Regions from separate parts of the Pseudogracilibacillus sp. SE30717A genome, predicted to be linked through region 2. Evidence: riboswitches for the same ligand, from Rfam matches in the RefSeq annotation. Region 2 holds a riboswitch; each other region holds the start of a gene.

Evidence for each region. A riboswitch is a leader RNA that binds a small molecule or an ion and turns the genes downstream of it on or off. The one in region 2 is predicted to bind S-adenosylmethionine.
Region 1: linked by a shared signal. The riboswitch ahead of SPD48_RS18780 (LLM class flavin-dependent oxidoreductase) and the one ahead of metK (methionine adenosyltransferase) in region 2 are both predicted to bind S-adenosylmethionine.
Region 3: linked by a shared signal. The riboswitch ahead of SPD48_RS18890 (YezD family protein) and the one ahead of metK (methionine adenosyltransferase) in region 2 are both predicted to bind S-adenosylmethionine.
Region 4: linked by a shared signal. The riboswitch ahead of SPD48_RS17785 (5-methyltetrahydropteroyltriglutamate--homocysteine S-methyltransferase) and the one ahead of metK (methionine adenosyltransferase) in region 2 are both predicted to bind S-adenosylmethionine.

What each region holds. Positions count from the first base shown of each region.
Region 1 is NZ_JAXHDF010000015.1:73,364-75,570, reverse strand. Features, by position in the region: gene SPD48_RS18790 (amidohydrolase) at 1-576, shown strand, start outside; gene SPD48_RS18785 (S-ribosylhomocysteine lyase) at 573-1,043, shown strand; SAM riboswitch class I at 1,212-1,314, shown strand; gene SPD48_RS18780 (LLM class flavin-dependent oxidoreductase) at 1,380-2,207, shown strand, end outside.
Region 2 is NZ_JAXHDF010000004.1:6,714-8,920, forward strand. Features, by position in the region: gene metK (methionine adenosyltransferase) at 1-1,161, opposite strand, end outside; SAM riboswitch class I at 1,306-1,415, opposite strand; gene pckA (phosphoenolpyruvate carboxykinase (ATP)) at 1,673-2,207, shown strand, end outside.
Region 3 is NZ_JAXHDF010000016.1:3,535-5,741, forward strand. Features, by position in the region: gene SPD48_RS18885 (NCS2 family permease) at 1-1,090, shown strand, start outside; SAM riboswitch class I at 1,196-1,298, shown strand; gene SPD48_RS18890 (YezD family protein) at 1,463-1,663, shown strand; gene SPD48_RS18895 (aminotransferase class I/II-fold pyridoxal phosphate-dependent enzyme) at 1,873-2,207, shown strand, end outside.
Region 4 is NZ_JAXHDF010000013.1:45,533-47,739, reverse strand. Features, by position in the region: gene srtB (class B sortase) at 1-369, shown strand, start outside; SAM riboswitch class I at 511-613, shown strand; gene SPD48_RS17785 (5-methyltetrahydropteroyltriglutamate--homocysteine S-methyltransferase) at 786-1,895, shown strand; gene SPD48_RS17780 (helix-turn-helix domain-containing protein) at 2,092-2,207, shown strand, end outside.

The DNA of each region.
Region 1 (2,207 bases), on a different contig from region 2:
GGGCATGATCCTATTGTTGCTTCCGCTCATCTGATTACAGCAATACAGACAATTGTCAGTAGAAATGTGTCCCCTTTGGAAGGTGCTGTAATTAGCATTACAAGGATAGTTGGGGGCAATACTTGGAATGTAATTCCTAATAAAGTAACGTTAGAAGGAACAATTCGTACGTTTAGCAATTCTATACGTCAAGAAGTGAAGAAACGATTTGAATTAGTTGTCCAGCAAACTAGTCTGGCTTTTGGTCAACAAGCGAAGGTGCACTGGTATCCTGGACCACCAGCATTAATAAATGATCTAAAAGTTAATCAGTCCCTTCACCGGACTGCTGAAAAACAGCTATTAACAGTAATTGATCCCGAACCGTCTATGGGTGGGGAAGACTTTTCACATTATTTGGAGGATATAAGAGGTGCATTTGTATTTTTTGGTACAAATGGTACAGAAGATTGGCATCATCCGAAATTTACAATTGATGAATTAGCCTTGATGCCAGCAGCAAAATTCTTGTACGAGAGTGCGAAAGATTTATTAAAGTTAACTAATAAAAAAGATATAGGAGGAGATAGAAAATGAGTAAAGTCGAAAAGCTAAATGTAGAGAGTTTTAATTTAGATCATACGAAAGTTAAGGCCCCATATATCCGTCTAGCAGGAGTAAGTAAAGGAATTAATGGTGATGAAATTTATAAGTATGATCTACGGTTTACACAACCTAACAAGGAGCATATGGAAATGCCGGCTATCCATTCATTAGAGCATTTAATGGCGGAATTGAGTAGAAATCATTCAGATAAAATTGTTGATATCAGTCCAATGGGGTGTCAGACAGGGTATTATTTATCCGTAATTAATCATGATAATTACGATGAAATCTTATTATTAGTAGAAAAAGTATTAGAAGATGTGCTTAATGCGACAGAGGTTCCGGCTTGTAATGAAGTTCAATGTGGCTGGGCAGCAAGTCATAGTTTAGAAGGAGCCCAAGAAAATGCGCGTAAAATGCTTGCTAAGAAAGCAGAATGGAGACAAGTGTTTCAATAGGATTAGTGAAAGATTATTTGAGAAATGCTGTTATATGTGAAAGAAGCCCATTTTAAAAAATAGTTATAAAACGTATTGACGGAAGTAAAATTATGGGATATGATTAAACACAACTTAAATCACAGTAAACATATAGGATAAATAATAAATTAAATATAGTAAACGTAATTCTTATAAAGAGAGGTGGAAGGACTGGCCTGATGAAGCCTCGGCAACAACTTTTGAAGTGATGTGCCAAATCCAGAAAGTTATCATAACTTAAAAATAAGAAGAGATAGTTTGTTATGGCCTCTTCTTAATTAAAAAGGAAGAGGCTTTTTAAATGGAGGAATAAAGATGGGATATGAGTTAGGAATTCTAGATCAAAGTCCAATATTTCCAGGGAAACACGCAACGGATGCGTTTAAAAGTACAATTGAATTAGCAAAAGATGCTGAAGATTGGGGGTATAAACGTTTTTGGGTTTCTGAACATCACCACATGAAAAATGTAGCAGGAAGTTCTCCGGAAATAATGATCGCACATTTATTAGCACAGACTGAAAACATAAATATAGGGTCTGGAGGAGTGATGTTACAACATTATAGTCCATATAAAGTAACTGAGAATTTTTATGTCTTATCTTCCTTAGCGCCAGGCAGGGTTGATTTAGGAATTGGGAAAGCTCCAGGCGGCTTTGATTTATCCACTAAAGCACTACAATACGGAACATTAAACAATGGATCTGATTTTAATGAACGATATACATTTGTAAAACAGTTAATCGATGAGGAAATCCCAAAAGGGCATCCGTTGGAAGGAATTAAAGTAATGCCGGAGCCAATCATCAAGCCAGATGTATTTCTGCTTGGTGGGAGTGCGAACAGTGCAGAGCTAGCAGCCAAGTTACAGACGCATTTTGTTTTTGCGCGTTTTTTAAATAGCGATGATGAAGCTTTAAAAGCAGCCTCCCAGACGTATCGTAATATGTATCCAGAAGGTAAATTGATTGTTGCCGTGGCAGTATTGGCAGCTGACTCCAACAAAGAAGCAGACGATCTGGCAAAAGAGTTAAAACTATACCAAGTTATTTTTGAGAAAGGGCGAAAACTTCTCGTACAATCTGCCGAACAGGTTAATGCTTTGAAGAGACAAACGACAGAATCGTTTGAGGTAATAGAGAAG
Region 2 (2,207 bases):
TTCAACTTTGTCCGTTTTCTCCCAAGGTAAATTTAAATCTCCTCGTCCGAAATGGCCATAAGCAGCAACTTGTCGATAAATAGGTTTTCTTAAATCTAACATTTCAATAATTCCTGCCGGGCTTAAATCAAATAACTGACGAATTACCTCAACTAACTTATCTTCAGCAACCTTTCCAGTACCAAATGTATTTATCGAAATGGATACTGGTTCCGCAACTCCAATTGCATATGCCAATTGAACTTCACATTTTTCAGCTAAATGAGCCGCTACAATGTTTTTCGCTACATATCTTGCCGCATAAGCTGCCGATCGGTCAACCTTGGTAGGATCTTTCCCACTAAATGCCCCTCCACCATGGCGAGCATATCCGCCGTACGTATCAACGATAATTTTCCTACCAGTTAAACCAGCATCTCCCTGCGGTCCTCCGATAACAAACCTACCTGAGGGATTAATATAATATTTTGTATTCTCATCTAATAAAAAGCTTGGCACTACAGGATGGATGACATATTCCATCATGTCTTTTTCAATTTGTTCTAATGTAAGATCTTCATGATGTTGTGTGGAAATAACGATCGTATCCACGCGGATCGGTTGATCATTTTCATCATATTCAATTGTAACTTGAGTCTTGCCGTCAGGTCGAAGATAATTTAATGTTCCATTTTTACGTACATCTGCCAATTGTTTTGCTAGCCGATGCGCTAGAAATATCGGAAGCGGCATTAAATCCTCCGTTTCATCACAAGCAAAGCCGAACATTAACCCTTGGTCACCTGCCCCAATGGTCTCTTCTTTCCCTTCTTTCCGTGCCTCAAAAGCGGTATCCACACCACTTGCAATATCTGGTGATTGTTCATCAATAGCTGTTAAAACGGAACAAGTTTCCGCATCGAAACCATATTTCGCACGTGTATATCCAATTTCTTTTATCGTGTTTCTTACAGTGCGTGGGATGTCCACATAGGTTGAAGTAGTTATTTCTCCAGCCACTAATACAAGTCCTGTGGTAACTGTCGTCTCACAAGCAACACGAGCATCTGGATCTTTTTTTAAAATTTCATCTAATATAGCATCTGATATTTGGTCACATATTTTATCAGGATGACCTTCTGTAACCGACTCAGATGTAAATAACCGACGATTTTCTGCCATGCTATAATTAGCCTCCTTATTAATGTAACACGGAGCTCAAAAACATCAGAGGTCAAAGGAAGTCTTAATTCATAATTCGTTCGTATTCGTTCAAACAAAAAATCCTTCCCGCTAGTGATAGAGGAAAGGAAATACTGCCTTTCACTCTTATTGCTCAAGGAATTATTTCCTTGCATCAGGTTAGCACCTTTTCACATAATGTGATGGTTGCTGGGCTTCTTCGGGTCTGTCCCTCCACCAACTCCGAATAAGAGAGTCCGTTATGCACTAGCTTACCTCAAAGTGTCTATTTGTGTCAAACAGGAATAATTTATGTTCTTTTTACTCCATTCACAATATTGTAAACATTTTTCCCGAACCACCGTTAATCCGCATATTATAAAGGATAAAAATTCAAAAATTACATATATAATTAGTAAGCTATTTTTGTTTTCACATTTAGTATGGACTATATAATCAAATGTGTTATACTATATTCAGAATTAAGTACTTGTAAAGGATGGTTTGTGTAATGAACATGACAGCAAAGTCTATGAATCAAGAATTAACTGTAAATAATAATGTGCACACCAATTTATCTGTTCCATTATTAGTAGAGAAAATTTTATCTAGAGAAGAAGGTGTCTTAACTGCAACTGGTGCTGTTAAGGCTACTACTGGAAAATATACAGGGCGTTCACCGCAAGATCGATTTATCGTTCGAGACGATGTTTCTGATAATATTGTGGATTGGGGAGCAGTAAATCAGCCGTTAGATGAAACGTCATTTGATAAGTTATATGATAAGGTAATTAATCACTTAAAAGAAAAGAATGAACTGTTTTCATTTAAAGGATTTGCAGGAGCAGATGAAAAATTCCGCTTGCAAGTTGAAGTAATTAATGAATATGCTTGGCACAATTTGTTTGCTCGCCAACTATTTATTACACCTAATGAGAATGAACTTAAAAATCATACATCAGAATTTACTGTTATATCTGCTCCAACATGTAAAGCAGACCCTGAAGTGGATGGGACAAATTCAGAAACATTTATCGTTATATCGT
Region 3 (2,207 bases), on a different contig from region 2:
GGCAAATTATCCGATTGCTATTGCTCCTGGAATGGGAATGAATGCATATTTTGTAAGTATTGTGGCAACACAAGGGGTTTCTTATCAAGTTGTCTTCGGGGCTGTGTTATTGGCAGGGCTCATTTTTCTGTTATTGACATTTACAAAGTTTCGAGAGTTACTACTTGAATCCATACCAGACTCTTTAAAGTATGGAATTACAGCGGGTATCGGACTTTTTATTGCTTTTTTAGGATTAAAAATGTCAGGTCTTGTCGTACCGAATGAAGACACATTAGTTTCATTTGGTGAACCTTCTGATCCTCAGACATTACTTGCGATTGTCGGTTTATTAGTTACCTTAATCTTAGTAGCTCGTAATGTGCAAGGTGCACTATTTATCGGGATGTTTGTAACGGCGATCATTGGATATTTTACCGGGATGCTACATATAGATAAAATTGCCTCGGCACCTCCGCCGGTTGTATTTTTTGATTTAGATATTGCGGGAGTATTTTCTCATTCACTTTATACGGTTGTGTTAGCTTATTTGCTTGTGACCATTTTTGATACGACGGGGACAATGATTGGGGTTGCCGAACAAGCAAATTTAATGAAAGATGGAAAACTGCCAAAGGCAAAAGCCGCATTAACTGCTGATGCAGTTGCGACAACGGTAGGGGCGACGCTTGGGTCAACGCCGTCCAGTGCGTATGTTGAATCATCTTCTGGGGTAGCAGTTGGAGGAAGAACAGGGCTAACCACACTAGTTGTTGCGATCTTATTTTTAATTTCATTATTTTTCTCACCAATTGTAGCGGCGATATCTTCTTTATCAGCGATTACAGCTCCGGCTTTAATTATTGTTGGTAGTTTTATGTTGGCAGGTCTGGCAAATATCAAATGGAAAGAATTTGATGAAGCTTTTCCAACTTTTGCTGTTGTTATAATGATGCCATTAACTTCTAGTATCGCAACAGGGATTGCCGTAGGATTTATTACGTATCCGCTTCTAAAAGTGATGCGAGGGAAGTGGCGGGAAGTCCATCCAATTCTATATCTATTTGGAGTAATTTTTGTCTTGCAGATGATTTATTTTCCGGGTCATTAAGTTTTCAGTAGGATAGATGAGGGTAAAAATTAATTAGCAGAAAAGGTTGACAACTTAAGAAAACAGTGTATAGTTATATTTACAATTTAATTTAAAAGTAATTTTTTCTTATCCAGAGAGGTGGAGGGACTGGCCCTTTGAAGCCTCGGCAACAGACTTTTTAAGTACTGTGCCAATTCCAGCAAGCTAAGTGCCTGAAAGATAAGAAGAGAAATGAATGAATAAATTCGACCTCTTCTTATCATGTAAGAAGAGGTTTTTTAATGGTTATTGGTCTACCAAAATCGTTTCTTTTCTTATTAGGCGCGACAGCTTTACGAGTTAGATTTTTGAACTTGTACTTTAATATTAAGCTGAAGGGGAGATGAGAATTTGAGTAAACTTGATGATGCACAAAAGGATTTTTTAACTGCTAGTTTACGAGAAATCGATTATGGTTCAGTAGTCATTACAGTCCATGATGGGCAAGTGACACAGATTGATACGACGGTGAAAAAAAGATTTCAAAAAAAAGCAAGCCGATTAACAAATCGTAATGTAGAAAGTAATTTAAAAACAACTAAACAATTTTGAGAACATAGGAATGAAAATTTAATATTATGCCGATTAGACAACTAAAGGCATCTTTCACTTTTTATCCAGAAATTCAGGCTGGTAAGGTGATAGATGCCTTTTTTTCTGTTAAGAAAATCTAAAACTTTCTTACTGCTCACTGGCTAAAACCGCGATGTCCTGGGACTGTGCTTACTCGTCCCAATTACTATTTGAAAGGGGTTTGGAGGATGACAGAACGATGTCGAAAAGAAACATTTCTTGTGCAAATTGGAAATCGGAGAGAGGAACATTTTCGGGCGGTAAGTACTCCACTATACTTTTCTACTGCATATCGTCATGAAGAAATAGGATTGGAAAATGGGTACGATTATATCCGCACTGGAAATCCGACTCGTAATGTATTGGAAGAAGCAGTTGCAGAATTAGAAGGTGGTGAAGAGGCCTTTGCAACATCCTCTGGTATGGCGGCTGTTCAGTTAGTATTTTCTCTATTTGATAAAGGATCACATTTTATTTCATCGCGTGATATATATGGTGGGAATTACAGATTGTTTGATTTATA
Region 4 (2,207 bases), on a different contig from region 2:
AATTTTATTTTATATGGCCATCGGATGAAAGATGAGACAATGTTTAATCAGTTAACAAAATACTTGGATGAAGACTTTTTTGACACTCATTCAACCATCCATTTTGATACGTTATATCATAGTTACGATGCTATTGTTTTTTCCGCTTATTATACAACGACGGATTTTGATTATATACAAACTGATTTTGATACAGAAGAAGAATTTCAATCGTTAGTAGATGAAATGAAAAATAGATCCGTCTATGCAACCGATGTTTCTGTTCAAGAAGATGATACGATATTGACGTTATCAACATGTGATTACACGCTTGACCCGGATGAAGGACGTTTCGTTGTTCATGCTAAGCTGGTAGATAGGGATAAATAGGTCGCAAAAAACAAATGAACAGTCATTTGACACTATATGTTAGGCACGCAATAATGAATAGGTAAAATCTTAAACTATTTTTTCCTTGACTTTTTTACTCAGTCAAGTTAAATTAGTAATCAATAATTAAATAGTTTTAATTTCTTATCCAGAGAGGTGGAGGGACTGGCCCTTTGAAGCCTCGGCAACAGACTTTTACAAGTACTGTGCCAATTCCAGAAGCGTAAATGCTTGAAGATGAGAAGAGTGAAGGACTATCGTGATATTAACCTCTTCTTATTCAAGAAGGGGTTTTTTGATGTTAAAAAACCCCGAAAAATTCAAGGCTACAGGAGGGGTGGAAAAGACGATTATCATCAATGTTTAAAAAAGAGCGAATTAATTCTAATAAACAATATGAGAGAGGATAATAATTAATGACAATTACATTAACGAAAGCACCATTTAAAGCAGATCATGTAGGGAGTTTATTAAGACCGGAAATCATTCATCAAGCGAGAAAAGATTTTCAAGCAGGAGATATATCACGAGAAGAGTTATACGACATTGAAACACAGGAAATAAAACGTATTGTTGATAAACAAATTGAAATTGGCTTGTCTGCTGTAACAGACGGAGAGTTTAGACGTAGATTTTGGCATACTGATTTCCTGGAGCATCTAAATGGGGTAGAAGGGTATGTGCCGGAAACAGGTTTTATATTTAATGGGGACGAGGAAACAGAGAGATATGATGTACGAAATGTCGGTAAAATCTCATTCAATCCAAACCATCCACATATAAAAGATTTTATTGTCTTCAATGAAATTGTAGATGGACGTGCTGTTGCCAAGCAGACAATCCCAAGTCCGAACCAGTTATTTAATAAGGGTATTCGCAACGAAGAAATTTATCCGGATATTGAAGAATATGCTGCAGACATTATACAGACGTATCGAGATGCGTTACAAGCATTTTATGATGCAGGTGTACGTTATCTGCAATTTGATGATGTTTATATTGCTGGTCTATCTTCACCAGACATTCCTTTTAATGACGGTAAATATTCAAGAGAGAAATTGATTGAATTAGCGTTAAAGGTAATTAACGGGGTGCTTGAAGGAAAGCCGGAAGATCTTTATGTAACGACTCATCTTTGTCGTGGGAATTATCGTTCGAATTGGGCATTTGAAGGTAGCTACGGATTGATTGCTCCAACACTATTTGCAAAAGAAAAAGTGGATGGGTTTTTCCTTGAGTATGATGACGATCGTTCCGGAGATTTTAAACCACTGGAATATATTCCAAACGGGGGACCACAAGTAGTGCTAGGTTTATTTACATCCAAATCTGGTCAATTAGAGGATAAGGAAAATATTAAAGCAAGAATTAAAGAAGCAACACAATATATTCCGAAAGAACAAATTTGTATCAGCCCACAATGCGGCTTCGCATCTACTCATCATGGAAATAAATTAACAGAAGAAGAACAGTGGGACAAGCTAAAGTTTATTACTGACATTGCAAAAGAGGAATTAGGCTATTAATATTTTTACAGCCTTGGAATAATTCAGCATTCTGAATTGACTAAGCATATTAACTTTACAGGCTATCGCTTTTTTCATGTGATAGCCTTTAGTTTGTGGGAAAGTCATAGGCAATAAATTATACCATCAATGTTATTCTTTGTTGATAGACCGGGTTTACAATATATAGCATACTAGTGAAGGAGGTGTGAAATGTATGATAAATATGAATTTAAAAAGGCTTAGGCAGCAACATTCATTTACACAGGAAAAATTAGCAGAAGATTTGGGAGTTTCTCGCCAGGTCGTTGCAAAATGGGAAAAAGGAGAGTC